One region of the Nocardioides eburneiflavus genome, then DNA from elsewhere that is predicted to be linked to it. Evidence: predicted binding sites of a transcription regulator. Region 1 holds the regulator's gene; each other region holds the start of a gene.
What was found. The regulator LexA, encoded in region 1, represses DNA repair genes until DNA is damaged. The targets are predictions, from matches to a motif close to TCGAACANNTGTTCGA.

Region 1 (5,259 bases):
TGAAGGCCACGCTGAGCACGAGGAACAGCGAGGTCACGAAGACCACGAGGCGCCCGCGCCGGGTCAGCCGTACGGTCGAGCCGCGGCGGACGGGAACGGGGGCAAAGGCGGGGGCAAGGCTGAGGGTGCTCATGGTGGCCTCCTGGGGAAGATTCAGCCGGATGTCTCTGTCGAGCGAATGTCTAGTCGGACCCACCGACAGTGGCCTGGGCCACCGGGTGTCGATCAGGCGTTCGATCGAACATGTGTACGACGGTAGAGCACCTGTTCGAACAACGCAAGCATCAGGGCGAACAATTGTTCGACGTCCGGACGGCCCCCACGGAGAGGACCAACGGACCTACCCGCACCACCCCGGAGCGACGAGCGTGGAGGCACAGCCACACGACACAAGGAGAGCGAGCCATGTCGCGCAAGAAGGTCCTGGTCCTCGGGGGCAACTTCGGCGGTCTCACCGCCGCCATCACGGTCAAGCACGAGCTGCACGGGGACGTCGACGTGACGGTGGTGTCCTCCTCCGACGAGTTCCTCTTCACCCCGTCGCTGATCTGGGTGCCGTTCGGCAAGCGCACCCGCGCCGACATCACCTTCAAGGTCGGCCCGACGTTCGAGGAGCACGACGTCGAGTTCGTCCACGCCGAGGCCACCGCGATCGACCCCGAGGCCCGGCGCGTCGAGACCACCGCCGGCCCGCAGGACTACGACTACCTCGTCATCGCCACCGGCTACCGCAACCGCTTCGAGGTCATCCCCGGCCTCGGCGAGGGCGGCAACGCGCACACCATCACGACGATGGACGACGCGATCCACGCCGGTGAGGGCTGGCGGCAGTTCCGCGAGAAGCCGGGCGACGTCGTCATCGGCGCGACCCAGGGCGCCGGCTGCTTCGGCGCGGCGTACGAGTTCCTCTTCAACACCAGCTACCAGCTGAAGAAGGCCGGCCTCAAGGACCGCGTGAAGCTCACCTACGTCAGCGCCGAGCCGTTCCTCGGCCACTTCGGCATCGGCGGCCTCCCCCACGGCGAGAGCCTGCTCGGGATGTTCCTCAAGAAGGAGAAGATCGACGCCGTCCTCGACACCGCGATGGACCACGTCGACGAGGGCCGGCTGGTGCTCGCCGACGGGAGCGCGCTCGACTTCGGCTACGCGATGATCATCCCGCCGTTCTCCGGCCAGGAGGTCGTCCGCAACACGCCCAAGCTCGCCGACGACAACGGGTTCGTGAAGGTGCGCGACACCTACCAGAGCGAGGCCTACGACGACGTGTACGCCGTGGGCGTCGCCGCCGCGGTCGACGTCCCGTGGCAGACCCCCACGCCGGTCGGCATCCCCAAGACCGGCTTCCCCACCGAGCAGCAGGCCCACGTCGCGGCGACCAACATCGCCGCCCAGATCAGGGGCGAGGCACCCGACGCGCACAAGGCGTTCGGCGACATCCCGGCGGTCTGCGTGATGGACGCCGGCAACAACGGCGTCATCATCCTCGCCGACAAGATGCTGCCGCCGCGCAAGCACGGCGTGCTGATCCCCGGCCCGCAGGCCCACGCGATGAAGCTCGGCTTCGAGAAGTACTTCCTCTGGAAGATGAAGCACGGCCAGGTACGCCTGCCCTGATCGCGCCCTGCGGTCCACTTGGTGACCCGAGTAGTCGCCGGTCGCACAGCATGCCCCTGCTCGAGCGGACATATGCCCGCTCGAGTGGGCAAGTGGTCGGGCGGGCGCCCGCGCTCAGCCGGCGGCGCGGCGCCGCATCGCGCGGCGCCCCTGCGCCGCGAACAGCGACGCGGCGTGCTGCGTGACGCCCGGGGCGAGCGCGGCGCCGCGGACCACCCCGCCGCGCCAGCCCGGCACGGTCCGCACCACGCGGCGCGAGCCCACGAGGGCGACGGCCGCCTCGGCGACCTCGGCCACGCCGAGGATCGGGCCGCCGGAGTGGGTCAGCTGCGAGCCGAGGCCGTCGGGGTCCTGCGCGGCCAGCATCGCGGTGTCCACCCCGTCGGGGCACAGCGCGTGGACCCGCACCCCGCGGGGGGCCTCGGCGTTGACCGACGCCGACAGCGAGACGACCGCGGCCTTCGTCGCGGCGTACATGCTGTAGCCCGGCACCGGCCCGAGGCCCGACAGCGAGGCGACGTTGACGACGTCTCCCCCGGCCGGCCCGAACGCCGCCAGCGCGGCTCGGGTGCCCCACGTCGTACCGAGCAGGTTGACCTCCACCAGGCGGCGCACCTGCTCGTCCGTCAGCGCGGCCAGGGCGCCGTCGTCACCGACGCCGGCGTTGTTGAACCACGACGTCAGCGCCCCGTGACGGGCCGCCTCCTCCGCGACGAGGACGTGGGAGGCGGGATCGCGTACGTCCTGACCGAGGCCCGCGACCGCGCCGATCTCCGCCGCCGTCGCAGCGGCCGCCCACCCGTCGAGGTCGCCGATGACGACGGCGTGGCCGCGCGCGACCATCAGCTCCGCGATGCCGCGCCCGATCCCGCGCGCTCCACCGGTGACGACGCACGAGGTCTGCATCGCACCGACACTAGCGCCATCCCAGCGACACGCGACTTCGAACAGGTGTTTGATCCTCGGGCCCACCGAGGGCTACGGTGAGCGCACAGCTCCCGCCCGGCGCGGACGGTGGGGGCACCACGCAGTGGAGGACGCCATGGCCAAGCAGGACGACAAGAACGTCATCGAGATGCCCGACGGCCCCCCGGACGCCACCGGGCTGACGCCGCGCCAGCAGCGCGTGCTCGCCACGATCAAGGACTCGATCGAGTCCAAGGGCTACCCGCCGTCGATGCGCGAGATCGGCCAGGCCGTCGGCCTCACGTCGTCGTCCAGCGTGGCCCACCAGCTGCGCGTGCTCGAGGGCAAGGGCTTCCTCAAGCGCGACCCCAACCGTCCCCGCGCCCTGGAGGTGTTCCTCCCCGAGGTGATGGCGGCGCGCCGCTCCCTGTCCCACGGCGAGGAGTCGAGCGTCGACGAGACCGGCATCGGCGACATCGCCCCGACCGCGGTCAACATCCCGGTCGTCGGCCGCATCGCCGCCGGTGGCCCGATCCTCGCCGAGGAGCAGGTCACCGACGTGTTCCCGCTGCCCAAGCAGCTCGTCGGCGACGGCACGCTCTTCCTGCTCGAGGTCTCCGGCGACTCGATGGTCGACGCGGCCATCTGCAACGGCGACTACGTCGTGATCCGCCAGGAGCAGACCGCCACCAACGGCCAGATCGTCGCCGCGCTGATCGAGGGCGAGGCCACGGTCAAGACGTTCCAGCGCAAGGACGGCCACGTCTGGCTGCTGCCGCACAACGACGCCTACGACCCGATCCCGGGCGACGACGCCACGATCCTCGGCGTGGTGACGGCGGTGCTCCGCAGCCTCTGAGAGCCGTAGGGGTGGGACGGGCGTTGAAAGCCCACCACCCGCGGGCCACGATGGCAGCATGAGCGACGCCCGAAACACTGACGCCGAGAAGACCTACGACTACGTCATCGTCGGAGCGGGGGTCGCCGCGGCGAGCGCCGTGAAGGGCATCCGCGCCGAGGACGCCAGCGGCACGATCGGCGTGCTCGGCTCCGAGCCCGCCAAGCCGGTCTACCGGCCCGTGCTCACCAAGGACCTCTGGCTCAAGGACGACGCGACCCTCGAGGGCAGCTCGCTGGCCGGCGACCTCGACGACGACGACGCCGTCGACCTCCTCACCGACACCACCGTCACCGCGATCGACCGCGAGGCCCACGTCGTACGTCTCGCCGACGGCAGCAGCGTCGGCTACGGCAAGCTCCTGCTCGCGACCGGCGCAGAGCCGCGCGTGCTCGGCGTCGACCCCGGCCCGCGCGTCCTCTACTACCGCACCGCCGCCGACTACGAGCGGCTGCGCGCGGTCGCCGCGAAGGGCAGCCACGTCGCGGTCGTCGGCGGCGGCTACATCGGCTCCGAGATCACCTCGGCGCTGATCCAGAACGGCATCGACGTCACCCTCGTCCTCGACCTCGAGGACGTGCAGGAGCAGATGTTCCCGCGCGCCCTGGCCGCCCACCTCACCAAGGAGCTCGCCGACCGCGGCGTGACCATCGTGCACGGCTCGGTCTCGGGTGGCGAGGAGGACGACGGCGGCGTACGGATCCGCCTCGACGACGACTCCCACATCGTCGCCGACGCCGCCGTGATCGGCGTCGGCGTCCTGCCGCGCACCGGGCTCGCCGAGGCCGCCGGCCTCGAGGTCGACAACGGCGTCGTGGTCGACGACCACCTGCGCACCAGCGACCCCGACGTGTACGCCGCGGGCGACGTCGCGTCCTACCCCGACGCCCTCCTCGGCCGCCGCCGGGTCGAGCACGTCGACCACGCCGAGAAGTCCGGCGAGCACGCCGGCAGGGTGATGGCCGGCGCCGATGCGGCGTACGACTACACGCCGTTCTTCTGGTCCGACATCCTCGACGAGGGCTACGAGGCCGTCGGCGAGACCAGCAGCCGCCTCGACCTGGTCGAGGACTGGAAGGACGGCGAGATCGGCACGGGCGTCGTCTACTACCTGAAGTCCGGCCAGGTCCGCGGCGTCGTCCTCTGGAACGTCTGGGACAGCGTCGACAAGGCGCGCGAGGTCATCAAGGAGACCGGCGAGCAGCCGGTCAACGACCCGGAGTCGCTGCGGGGGCGCATCCCGTTCGGCTGAGCGCGCGTGCCGCTGGTCGAGCAGCGAGGCACGAACGTCCCGCTGGTTGAGCAGCGAGGAACGAACGTCCCGTTGGTTGAGCAGCGAGGAACGAGCGTGTCGAAACCAAGGCCTCGACTCGCTCGGTTTCGACACGGGCGCTGCGCGCCCTGCTCAACCAGCGGCCAAAGCCGCCGGACGACCGAACGTCCCGCTGGTTGAGCAGCGAGGAACGAGCGTGTCGGAACCAAGGCCTCGACTCGCCTCGGTTTCGACACGGGCGCTGCGCGCCCTGCTCAACCAGCGGCCAAAGCCGCCGGACGACCGAACGTCCCGCTGGTTGAGCAGCGAGGAACGAGCGTGTCGGAACCAAGGCCTCGACTCGCCTCGGTTTCGACACGGGCGCTGGGCGCCCTGCTCAACCAGCGGCCAAGCGGGGGTTTCGACACGGGCGCTGCGCGCCCTGCTCAACCAGCGGCCAAGCGGGGGTTTCGACACGGGCGCTGGGCGCCCTGCTCAACCAGCGGCCAAGCGGGGCGTAATCCCGGCGCGGGTGCGTCGTTGAACCACCCGTGACCCCCTCACCCCACCTCTCCCGACGGGCCGTTAT
Region 2 (5,259 bases), 1.2 Mb from region 1:
CGTCGAGGAGTTCGAGGTCGTCGAGAGCCGCATCGCCGCGCCGCTGGCCGCCGACTACAACGTGGCGCCGACCAAGGAGGTCTACGCCGTCGTCGAGCGGCCACCCTCGCGGGAGTCCGACGAGCCGCCGCAGCGCCAGCTGCGGGTCCTCACGTGGGGGCTGGTCCCGTCGTGGGCCAAGGACCCGTCCATCGGCAACCGGATGATCAACGCGCGGATGGAGACCGTCGCGGAGAAGCCGGCCTACCGCAAGGCGTTCGCGACCCGACGCGCGCTGCTGCCCGCCGACGGCTACTTCGAGTGGTACCCCACCTCGAGGACCAACGCGAAGGGCAAGCCGGTCAAGCAGCCGTTCTTCATCCGGCCCAAGGACGGGGGAGTGCTTGCGATGGCGGGGCTCTACGAGATCTGGCGCGACCCGTCGAAGGCCGAGGACGACCCCGACCGCTTCCGCTGGACCTGCACCGTGCTGACCACCCAGGCCGAGGACTCGCTCGGCCACATCCACGACCGGATGCCGCTGATGGTCGAGCGCGAGCGCTGGCACGCGTGGCTCGACCCGACCACGCCGGGCGACACCTCGCTCCTGGTGCCCGCCGCGCCCGGCCGGCTCGAGGCGTACGCCGTGCCGATGCTGGTGAGCAACGTCCGCAACAACGGTCCCGAGCTCGTCGAGCCACTGCCCCTCGAGCCACTGCCCCTCGAGCCCCACGAGGAGGGCACCCCGTGAAGAAGGCGACGATCCGCTCCGTCGACACCCCCTACGGCGAGGGCCGGCTGCACACCCGCCGCTCGACGAGCCCGATCGCGACCCTCCTGCTCAGCCACGGCGCCGGAGGGGGCGTGGAGTCCCGCGACCTGTGGGCCCTGGCCGACGCGCTGCCGGCACAGGGTGTCTCCGTCGTCCTGTTCGAGCAGCCGTGGCGGGTGGCGGGCCGCAAGGTCGCGACCGCCCCGCCCACCCTCGACGCGGCGCTGCGCTGTGCCGCCGACGTGATGCGCGTACGCACCCCCCTTGTCGTCGGCGGGCGCTCCGCGGGGGCCCGCTCTGCTGCCCGTACGGCCCGGGCGCTCGGCGCGACGGGCTGCCTGGCGCTGTCGTTCCCGCTGCACCAGCCCGGCCGGACCGAGCCCTCGCGTCTGGACGAGCTGAAGGCGGTCGGCCTGCCGACCCTGCTCGTGCAGGGCGAGCGCGATCCGATGGGGCGCCCCGAGGAGTTCCCGGGCGACCAGGACGGGCTCGACGTCGTGGTGATCCCGGGCGGCGACCACGGCCTCAAGGTCCCGGCGCGGGGCGAGGTCACCCAGGCCGAGGCGATGGGCATCGTCGTCGAGTCGACGCTGGAGTGGCTGGTGCGCGAGGTCGTCGGGAATCCCCGGCGGGGGTGAGGTGTTGGGACCGGTGTGACTGCACTGACCCTCGATAGACCCACGGCGGTACTGTGGGAGGCGATGACCGAATCGCTCAGGGACGAGATGTCCACGCCCACCGAGATCTCCGTCGAGGACGAGACCTCGGACCAGCGCTCCGCGCGCTTCGAGCGCGACGCGCTGCCCTACCTCGACCAGCTCTACGGCGCGGCGATGCGGATGACCCGCAACCCCGCCGACGCCGAGGACCTGGTGCAGGAGACCTTCGCGAAGGCCTACAGCGCCTTCCACCAGTTCAAGCCGGGCACCAACCTCAAGGCCTGGCTCTACCGGATCCTCACCAACACCTACATCAACTCCTACCGCAAGAAGCAGCGCCAGCCGCAGCAGTCGATGTCCGAGGACGTCGAGGACTGGCAGCTCGCCCGCGCGGAGTCGCACTCCTCGACCGGCCTCCGGTCGGCGGAGATGGAGGCGCTCGAGCACCTTCCCGACTCGGAGGTCAAGGACGCGCTCCAGCGCCTGCCCGAGGAGTTCCGCCTCGCGGTCTACCTCGCCGACGTGGAGGGTTTCCCCTACAAGGAGATCGCCGAGATCATGGACACGCCGATCGGCACCGTGATGTCGCGCCTGCACCGCGGGCGCCGCCAGCTCCGCGACATGCTCGCCGACTACGTCCGGGCCAACGACCTCCTTCCCGCATCCACCGTCCCTGGCGCCGAGGGGGAGACGTCGTGAGCAGCCACGAGCACGGGAACGACGACTGCGTCGACTACATCGAGCGCATCGTCTACTTCATCGACAACGAGCTCGACCAGGCCGACTGCGCCGTTGTCGAGATGCACCTGCGCGAGTGCGGCCCCTGCCTCGAGCGCCACGACCTGCAGAAGGCCGTCAAGCAGCTCGTCGCCCGGTCCTGCTCGGAGTCGGCGCCGGAGTCGCTGCGCGACCGCGTACGCCTCCAGCTGCGCGAGGTGACCGTCCAGATCACCGAGGGCGGCTCCTGAGCCGCGACGCGACCCGATTCGCCGCTCCCGGGCGGATTTGAGACACTGCTCCGAGCACCGACTCCAGGAGGACCACCATGGGCAAGACCGGACGCAAGCGCCGCGCTCGCAAGAAGAAGGGCGCGAACCACGGCAAGCGCCCCAACGCCTGACGCGCACCCGCGACGTCATCTCGTAGAAGTCCCCGCCCCGGCGGGGACTTTTGCATGTCCGGGGGCCTCGCGCTTCGGTGGTCGAGCAGCCGACGATCATCGGGTACGTAGGTCTGTTCGAGAATACTTCTCCACAGCCCCGTTCTCGCAGGTCGGGGTGTCGGTGGGCTCTGGGAGACTGGACCCATGTCCACCACCGCTCCGGCCCCCGCCACCAGCCCCGTGCTGGATCGTGCGGTGCTGGATCGTGCGGTGCTGGATCGTGCGGTGGCGGCGATGACGGCGAAGCGTCGCGTGGAGGTCGAGGTGCTGGAGTCCGCGCTGGCGTGGGCGCACGCGCACGTCGTGTCCGACGAGGAGGTGGCGGCGGGGTGGCGTTCGGAGACGATCCACGCGCCGGGGTCGGCGGCGGCGTTGTTCGGGGAGCGTCCCCTGCCGATCGCGGGCGAGGGTGCCCCGCTGGTCGCGGAGTTCGCGGTGGTCGAGCTGTCGGGGGTGTTGGAGCAGTCCCACGAGGCCACGCTGGCGCTGCTGGGTGACGTGCTCGACCTGGCCCACCGCCTGCCACGGCTGTGGACGCTGGTGCGGTCGCTGGTCGTGCCGGTGCGGCTGGGGCGGGAGGCGGCGCGGGTCTCGCGCGACCTCGACCTGGTCGCGGCCGGTCACGCGGACCGGCTGCTGGTGTGGCAGCCGCGTCGGTTGAACCCGCACCGCATCGGGGTCCTGGTCCACGAGGCCCGCCTGTACGCGGACCCGGACCGGGCGATCGCCGACCACGACCACGCGCTGGAGTCTCGGCGGGTGGAGGTGCGCCACGAGCAGGGTGCACCGGGGGTGAGCGAGGTGTTCATGAGCCTCGACGTGGCTGATGCGGTCGCGTTCGACCACACCGTGTCGACCATGTCGACCACCATGCGAGCCCTGGGTCACCCCGGCGACCTCGGCGTCCGCCGCGCCCACGCGGTGGGGCTGCTCGCGGACCCGCAGCGGGCGCTCGACATCCTGGCCGCCGCGGATGTCGCGGACCCCGACCGTGACGTCGACCCCGACCGCGACGAGAGCGTGTGCGTGGCCGACGAAGCCGCCTACGCGACCCCGGACCCGTTCCGCCGACCCACCACCGACACCCCCTCGAAGATGTCAGGCCGGGCGGGTCGGTCGGGTGAGGTGCGGCTGGTGCTGCACCTCACCGACCGCGACCTCCTCGCCCACGGCATTGACTCCCAGACCGTTGATGCCTGTGGGGTGGCGCGCAGTGACGAGCTCGGCCCGATGCTGCTGGGCCGGCTCCAGACGTGGCTGCTCACCGCCGGCACAGTGACCATCCAGCCCGTCCTCGACCTCGACCCGGCAACGAGCCCGATGCCCGCGGTCGACCAGCACGACCCGCCCGCGCCGATGGCCGCCGCAGTCCGGCTCCGGGACGCCACCTGCGTGTTCCCCGGCTGCACCCGTCCCTCCGGGCGGGCCGACCTCGACCACATCGTCGAGTACGTCCCCCTCGACGAGGGCGGGCCACCCGGCCAGACGCACCCGGCCAACCTCGCGCCCCTGTGCCGCCGACACCACCGCGCCAAGACGTTCGGCGCCTTCACCTACCACCGCCGACCCGACGGCGCGTACGAGTGGACCCTGCCCTCCGGCAGGCGCATCCTCACCGACCCACCCCGCCCCCGACCGAGACCAGGACCGAGACCAGGACCAGAGCCACGGTCCAGACCCTGACCGCCCCGCACGCCCGACACCACCGGTGATCGGGCCAGCGGCACGCGCAGGTCCCAGGTTGGCGCTGGAGGCGCCCTCCTCACTGAGTATGTCCTGTTGGCGGCGCACGGTGCCCGCCCCAGTCGTGGCCGCACGCCGGACGGATGGGGTTTCTGAGTCGTGCGGTTCGTGACCACCGCCGGCTGGCGCGGCTCATGGACACGATGATGCCCCTGGTCCGTCCGCTCATGCCGCAACGAGTGCGCGCTCATGCCGATGTCCGCACGTTCATGGGGACAGATGCGAGGGGGTGAGTCCAACGCGATGCTCTGCACCAATAGGTTTGCGGTCATGCCTGCTGCTCTGCACATCGCGCGTCTTCGCTCCAAGGTCGGGAACGACCTGCTCCTGTTGCCCTCAGTCGCTGTCTTGCCCATCGACGACGATGGCCGCGTCCTGCTTGTTCGTCAGACTGACTTCGGGTCGTACGGCACCATCGGCGGCGCCGTGGACGAGGACGAGGCACCGGAGGACGCCGCGCGTCGCGAGGCGCGCGAGGAGATCGGCGCCGATGTCGAGATCACCGGGTTGGTCGGCGCCTTGGGCGGCCCGGAGTTCCGCCTCACCTACCCCAACGGCGACCAGTGCGCCTACGTCAGCATCGTCTACAGCGCGAGGCTGGCTCCCGGTGCCGAAACATCGCCTGACGGGGACGAGGTCGACCAGATGCGTTGGTTCGCACGTAGTGAACTCACTGACTCGGCCGTCGGCCACTTCGCTCAGAGCACGTTCGCAGCCCTCAGGTGGATCTAGCGGCTGCGCGCGGGAGGATGGGGCGCCTGGGCGCGCTCGGTCCCGGATCCACGACCTAGCGCCGAGCAGCCTCCGCCACCAACGCGACCACGTCCTGGGCGCAGCCCCATCCGATGGTGATCCCCGACCCGCCGTGTCCGTAGTTGTGCACGACCGGGACCTCCAGCAGGCCATCGTCCAGCTCCACCCGGACCTCCGGCCGCCCTGGCCGT
Region 3 (5,259 bases), 2.8 Mb from region 1:
ACCTGCTCGTGGAACACGACCACGCCGCGGGTCTGCTCGAGGATCGGTCGCAGGTCGTCGTGGAGGTAGCGGGCGCTCGACCAGCCCTGCTTGGCCTCGAGGTAGGGGGTGACCATGTCGCTCTTCACCGGGCCCGGGCGGAACAGCGAGATGTCGATGACGATGTCGTCGAAGGTCTCGATGCCGGACTTGCCGACGAGCTCGCGCTGGCCCGGCGACTCGATCTGGAAGACCCCGAGGGTCCGGGCGCTGCTGATCAGCTCGAAGGTCGCCGGGTCGTCGAAGGGCACCTGCCGCTCGTCGTCGAGGTCGATGCGCACGCCGTCGACCCGCTCCACCTCCGCGACCGCGTGGGCCATCGCCGACTGCATCCGGATCCCGAGCACGTCGAGCTTGAGCAGGCCCAGCTCCTCCACGTCGTCCTTGTCGAACTGGCTCATCGGGAACCCGGCCCAGGACGCCTCGACCGGGGTGCGGTCGAGCAGCGTGGCGTCGGAGAGCAGGACGCCGCACGGATGCATGGCGATGTGGCGCGGCAGGCCGTCGAGGCGCTCGACGAGTCCGAAGAACCGGTCGAGCGCTCCGTCGCCGAGCCCGCTCGCGCGCAGCTCGGGCAGGTCGCGCAGCGCACGCCGGGCCTCGCGGGCGCGGACGTGCGGGAACGCCTTGGCGATCGCGTCGACCTCGCCGGGCGGCATGCCGAGCGCGGCGCCGACGTCGCGCACCGCGTGGCGGACCCGGTAGGTGTCCATCATCGACACGGTGGCGCACCGCTCGCCGCCGTAGCGGTCGAGGATCGCGCGGTAGACCTCCTCGCGCCGGGCGGACTCGACGTCGACGTCGATGTCGGGCAGGGAGGCGCGCAGCGGGGAGAGGAACCGCTCCATCAGCAGCCCGTGCCGCAACGGGTCGACCCCGGAGATGCCGAGCAGGTAGGTGACGATGCTGCCGGCTCCCGACCCACGGGCGGCACGACGGATGCCCATGCGGGCGACCAGGTCGGTCACGTCGGCCACCGCGAGGAAGTAGGAGGCGTAGCCGAGGGTGGCGATGGTCAGGAGCTCCTGGTCGAGCCGCGTCCAGATGCGCAGGCGGGGCGCGCTGCCGTAGCGGTCGCCGATCGCGGCCTCGCACCGGTGGCGCAGCAGCGCGTCGGCGGTCTGCTCGCGGGAGGCGCCGCCCGTCAGCTCGAGCTCCGGGAAGTGCACCTCACCGATCCCGAGGTCGCGGCGCGGGTCGAGCGCGCAGCGGTCGGCGACCAGGCGGGTCCGGGCGAGCAGTCGGCGGCCCCCGGCCCTGCCGTCGCCGAGCCCGGCGAGCCGGCAGACCTCCTCGGCGACCTCGCCCATCTGCTTGCCGGACTTGAGGAAGCCCTCGGCGTTGCCACGGGCGGCCGACGGACCGACGTCGCGCAGGCCGGCCGAGCCGAGCGGGACCAGCCGCCGGGCGGCGTCGAGCACGTCGATCGTCGGCGCGTCGAGGCGGTCGGCGTAGCGCACGGCGTTGGTGAGCACCGTCGTGAGGCCGGCCGTGCGGGCGACGCCGAACATCCGGGCGGCGTGGGGGGAGGTGCCCGGACCCCAGTCGCCCCGGCGGCCGCCGAGGCGGTGCGAGACCAGCTCGACGACGAGGTTCTCGCGGGGCAGCAGGTCGAGCCACGGTGCGATCGCGGCCAGGCCCAGGTCGTCGCGTCGGCGCGTCGCGGCGAGGCCCAGCTCGGAGGACGGCCCCAGCAGGGCGACCACGTGACCGCCGGCCAGGTGCGGGGCGAGCACGTCGAGGGTGGCGACCGGTCGGCCGCGCTCCCCCGCGAGGTGGACCGCGGAGACCATCCGGCACAGCGCCGCCCACCCTGCCCGGCCGTTGGCCAGGAACGTCACCCGCGGACTGCCCGGCCCGTCGGCCGCCCCCGGCGGCGCCTCGCGGAACGCGCCCCCGCGCGTCGGCGTACGTCTGGTGTCGCGGCGGGCGGGGACCGGACCGGCTGGCCGCACCACCGACGACACCGGGGCGACCGCGAGGTCGACCCCCAGCACCGGCCTGATGCCGGCGCTGCGGGCCGCGCGGACGAACCTGACCGCACCGTAGGTGCCGTTGCGGTCGGTGAGGGCGAGGGTGTCCATGCCGTGCTCTGCGGCGCGCTCCACCAGCACGTGCGGATGGGACGCGCCGTACTGGAGGGAGTAGCCGGAGGCGACGTGCAGGTGGACGAAGGGGTCGCGCGACACCTCGCTCCCTCAGGCGACGCTGGCGTGCGGGACCAGGCCCAGCGCCTGCTCGACGACCGCCAGGAACCGGTCGGCGTCGCGGACCAGGTCGTCCGCCTCGCGCTCCGTCACCGCTCGGGTCGACCCTGCCTCGGCGGCCGCCCGCTTGGCGGCACCGGCGGCGAAGAAGGTCGCCCACTCCGAGAGCTCCGGTGCGACCTCGGCGAGCAGGACCCAGGCGTTCTTCTGCCGCCGCGCGCGCGGGGCGGGCCGGGCGCGCGCCGCCAGCAGGGCCGCCGCGGCGCACAGGGCCGCCACGTGGGCGCAGGCGTAGCGGGTGGGCACGTCGCGAGCGGTGATCGCGTCGCGCAGGGACGTCGCGGAGCGCTCGAGGTAGGAGTGGGCGGTGGCCGGCAGCATGTGGGGACCCATCGGTGCCCCCTCAGTCCAGGCAGCCGACGAGCTGCCAGCGCCCATCGGTCCAGTCGAAGGACAGGTCGAAGACGCCGTAGGTGTCCTCGTCACCGGCGACGGTGCGTGCGCTCCGCCTGGCGCCCGGCCCGCGGCCCGCCTCCACCCGCCAGAGCTCACGCTCGGCGACGAGGTCGGCGGCCGCGTGCCGCACGTCGTCGTGCGCCCCCTGCCACCAGGGACCGGTCTCCACCCAGTGCGCGACCACGGTGCGCACCTTCCACAGCCTGCCCCGCCACAGGAACTGGTCAGGGTCCTCGGCCTCGCCCCGTCGCACCTCGACGGGGTCGTCGTACTGCCTCATCGCGCCTCCTCGCACATCCGTCGACCCCGCGGCCGACCCGGGCAGCGGTGGGGGTCGAGGTCACCGCCACCCGGGCCGCATCGAACATCTGTTCGAACACCGCGAACGGTACTACCCCCCACCGACAGTCCGTCAAGGGCCGGTCGTCAGGTGGTGGAGGACGCGCGGAGGACCGGCGCCACGGCGGAGCCTCAGCCCCGGCGCAGGAAGTCGGTGGTCTCCCGGCGCCACAGGAAGAACGAGAGCACCAGGCCCTCGAGGATCACCAGCGCCGACAGCACCACGAAGATCACCGGGAGGTGCGAGTCGAGGCAGACGACGCCGACGAGGACCCCGACCCCGGCGGTGGCGGCGAGCACCGGGCGGGTCCACCCGTGGCCGCCGACGAAGAACGACCCGAGCACCAGCGCGAGCACGGCGAAACCGACGAACGCCACCACGGCGAGCGCCACGAACCCCGGCACGATGGGGCTCTCGCGCAGCTGCGCGATGCCGCCCTGGGCCAGGATCTCCTGCGCCGACGGGTTGCCCTCGGCCCAGCCGAGGATCACCTCGTCGCGCATCCACCAGATCAGCAGCGTGATCACGCCGGCGGTGGCCACGATCAGTCCGAGCACTCGCATGCTGTTGACCACGGATCCGGGCAGGTCGCGCGCCATCTGAAACTCCCCTGAGGCTCGTCGTCGTTCGTCGCTAGGCTCGGATCATGGCGACCGAGCACGCATCCATCACCTCGTTCCGAGGCGACCTCGTCCGGCGCGGCGGCACCGGTGACGTGGTCATCCTGCCCGACAGCGCCCACACTGCGGCACTCGCCGCGGCGGCGCTGGGCTGCGAGGTCGGCGCGATCGCCAACAGCCTGCTCTTCGACGGCGACGGAGGACCCGTCCTCATCCTCACCTCGGGGGCCCATCGCGTGGACACCACGACGGTCGCCGAGCGCATAGGCGTGGGCCGCCTGGAGCGCGCCGACCCCGACTTCGTGCGCCGCCACACCGGGCAGGTGATCGGCGGGGTCTCTCCCATCGACCATCCCGCCCCCGTCCCGACGTGGATCGACCCGTGGCTGCGGCAGCACGAGGTCGTGTGGGCCGCGGCCGGGCACCCGTCGGCGGTGTTCTCGACGACCTACGACGAGCTGGTCGCGATGACCGGTGCCGTCGAGGTCGAGGTCGTCTGAGGGGACAGCACGTGGACGCACTGGCGCTGACCTTCTCGAGCGGGTGGGCGAGCGGCATCAACGCCTACCTCGTCGTGCTGGTGCTCGGCATCTCCGACCGGGTCGGGTCGTTCGCCGAGATCCCCGACGTGCTGGGCCGGTGGGACGTGCTGGCCGCGGCCGGATTCATGTACGCGATGGAGTTCATCGCCGACAAGATCCCCTACATCGACTCGACCTGGGACGCGATCTCCACCGCCGTCCGCCCCACGGCGGGCGCGGTCATCGGCGTCCTGCTCGCCGGGGACGCCTCCTCCCTCGACCAGGCCGTGCTGGGAGTCGTGGGCGGCGGCACCGCGCTGCTCAGCCACCTGGTCAAGGCCGGCAGTCGGCTGGCGATCAACACCTCGCCCGAGCCGGTGACCAACATCGCGGCCAGCCTCGCCGAGGACGCCGCGGTCCTGGTCGTGGTGTGGTTCGCGATTGAGCACCCCCGCGCTGCCGCGGCCGTCGCCGGCGTCCTGCTGCTGCTGGGACTGGTCGTCGTCCACCTCCTCGCCCGCCTGGTCCGCAGGGGCTGGCGCCGGTGGAGGCAGGAGGAGCCCTTCCACCAGGTCGCCTGAGGTCCACCGGTCGGGCTCTAGTGTTCCCCCGTGGCTCGCGTGGTGGTGGTCGGTGGTGGCTTCGGTGGCATGGCTGCGGCCGCGCGCCTGGCCAAGCTCGGCCACGAGGTCACCCTGGTGGAGCGCTCCGACCACCTCGGCGGCGCCCTGTCGACGGTCGAGCACGACGGCTTCGCGTGGGACGCCGGGCCGAGCAGCACGCTCCTGCCGGCAGTCGTCCGCGACCTCTTCCGCAAGTCCGGACGCCCGCTGGAGCGCGAGGTCGACCTGCAGTCCCTGCCCCTCGTCCGCGAGCACCGCTTCGCCGACGGCACGTCCCTGCGGCTGCCCGGCGGCTCGCGCGCCGCGCAGCTCGACGCCTTCGACGCGCTGGCGCCCGGCCTCGGTCAGCAGTGGGTCGACCACGTGGCGTCGTACGGCGACCTGTGGGAGCTGCTCCGCAAGGAGTGGTACGAGCGCCCGTACGACCCCGACGTCGCGCCGCGCGAGCTGACC

Region 2: EXE59_RS13325 (HNH endonuclease signature motif containing protein) is a predicted target of LexA. The motif match lies at 2,636-2,651, and genes of this name have one in related genera.
Region 3: EXE59_RS20855 (DUF6504 family protein) is a predicted target of LexA. The motif match lies at 3,063-3,078, and genes of this name have one in related genera.

Annotation. Positions count from the first base shown of each region.
Region 1 is NZ_SRRO01000001.1:1,652,900-1,658,158, reverse strand. It holds gene EXE59_RS07790 (LysM peptidoglycan-binding domain-containing protein) at 1-133, opposite strand, end outside; gene EXE59_RS07785 (NAD(P)/FAD-dependent oxidoreductase) at 406-1,614, shown strand; gene EXE59_RS07780 (SDR family NAD(P)-dependent oxidoreductase) at 1,729-2,520, opposite strand; gene lexA (transcriptional repressor LexA) at 2,657-3,379, shown strand; gene EXE59_RS07770 (NAD(P)/FAD-dependent oxidoreductase) at 3,438-4,670, shown strand; gene EXE59_RS07765 (alkaline phosphatase D family protein) at 5,222-5,259, shown strand, end outside.
Region 2 is NZ_SRRO01000001.1:2,829,744-2,835,002, forward strand. It holds gene EXE59_RS13305 (SOS response-associated peptidase) at 1-730, shown strand, start outside; gene EXE59_RS13310 (alpha/beta hydrolase family protein) at 727-1,389, shown strand; gene EXE59_RS13315 (sigma-70 family RNA polymerase sigma factor) at 1,477-2,109, shown strand; gene rsrA (mycothiol system anti-sigma-R factor) at 2,106-2,378, shown strand; gene EXE59_RS25095 (50S ribosomal protein bL37) at 2,456-2,530, shown strand; gene EXE59_RS13325 (HNH endonuclease signature motif containing protein) at 2,717-4,255, shown strand; gene EXE59_RS13330 (NUDIX domain-containing protein) at 4,586-5,047, shown strand; gene EXE59_RS13335 (FAD-dependent oxidoreductase) at 5,103-5,259, opposite strand, start outside.
Region 3 is NZ_SRRO01000001.1:4,438,162-4,443,420, forward strand. It holds gene EXE59_RS20845 (DNA polymerase III subunit alpha) at 1-2,228, opposite strand, end outside; gene EXE59_RS20850 (SAV_6107 family HEPN domain-containing protein) at 2,238-2,639, opposite strand; gene EXE59_RS20855 (DUF6504 family protein) at 2,650-2,982, opposite strand; gene EXE59_RS20860 (hypothetical protein) at 3,174-3,641, opposite strand; gene EXE59_RS20865 (YbaK/EbsC family protein) at 3,689-4,162, shown strand; gene EXE59_RS20870 (DUF4126 domain-containing protein) at 4,174-4,764, shown strand; gene EXE59_RS20875 (phytoene desaturase family protein) at 4,795-5,259, shown strand, end outside.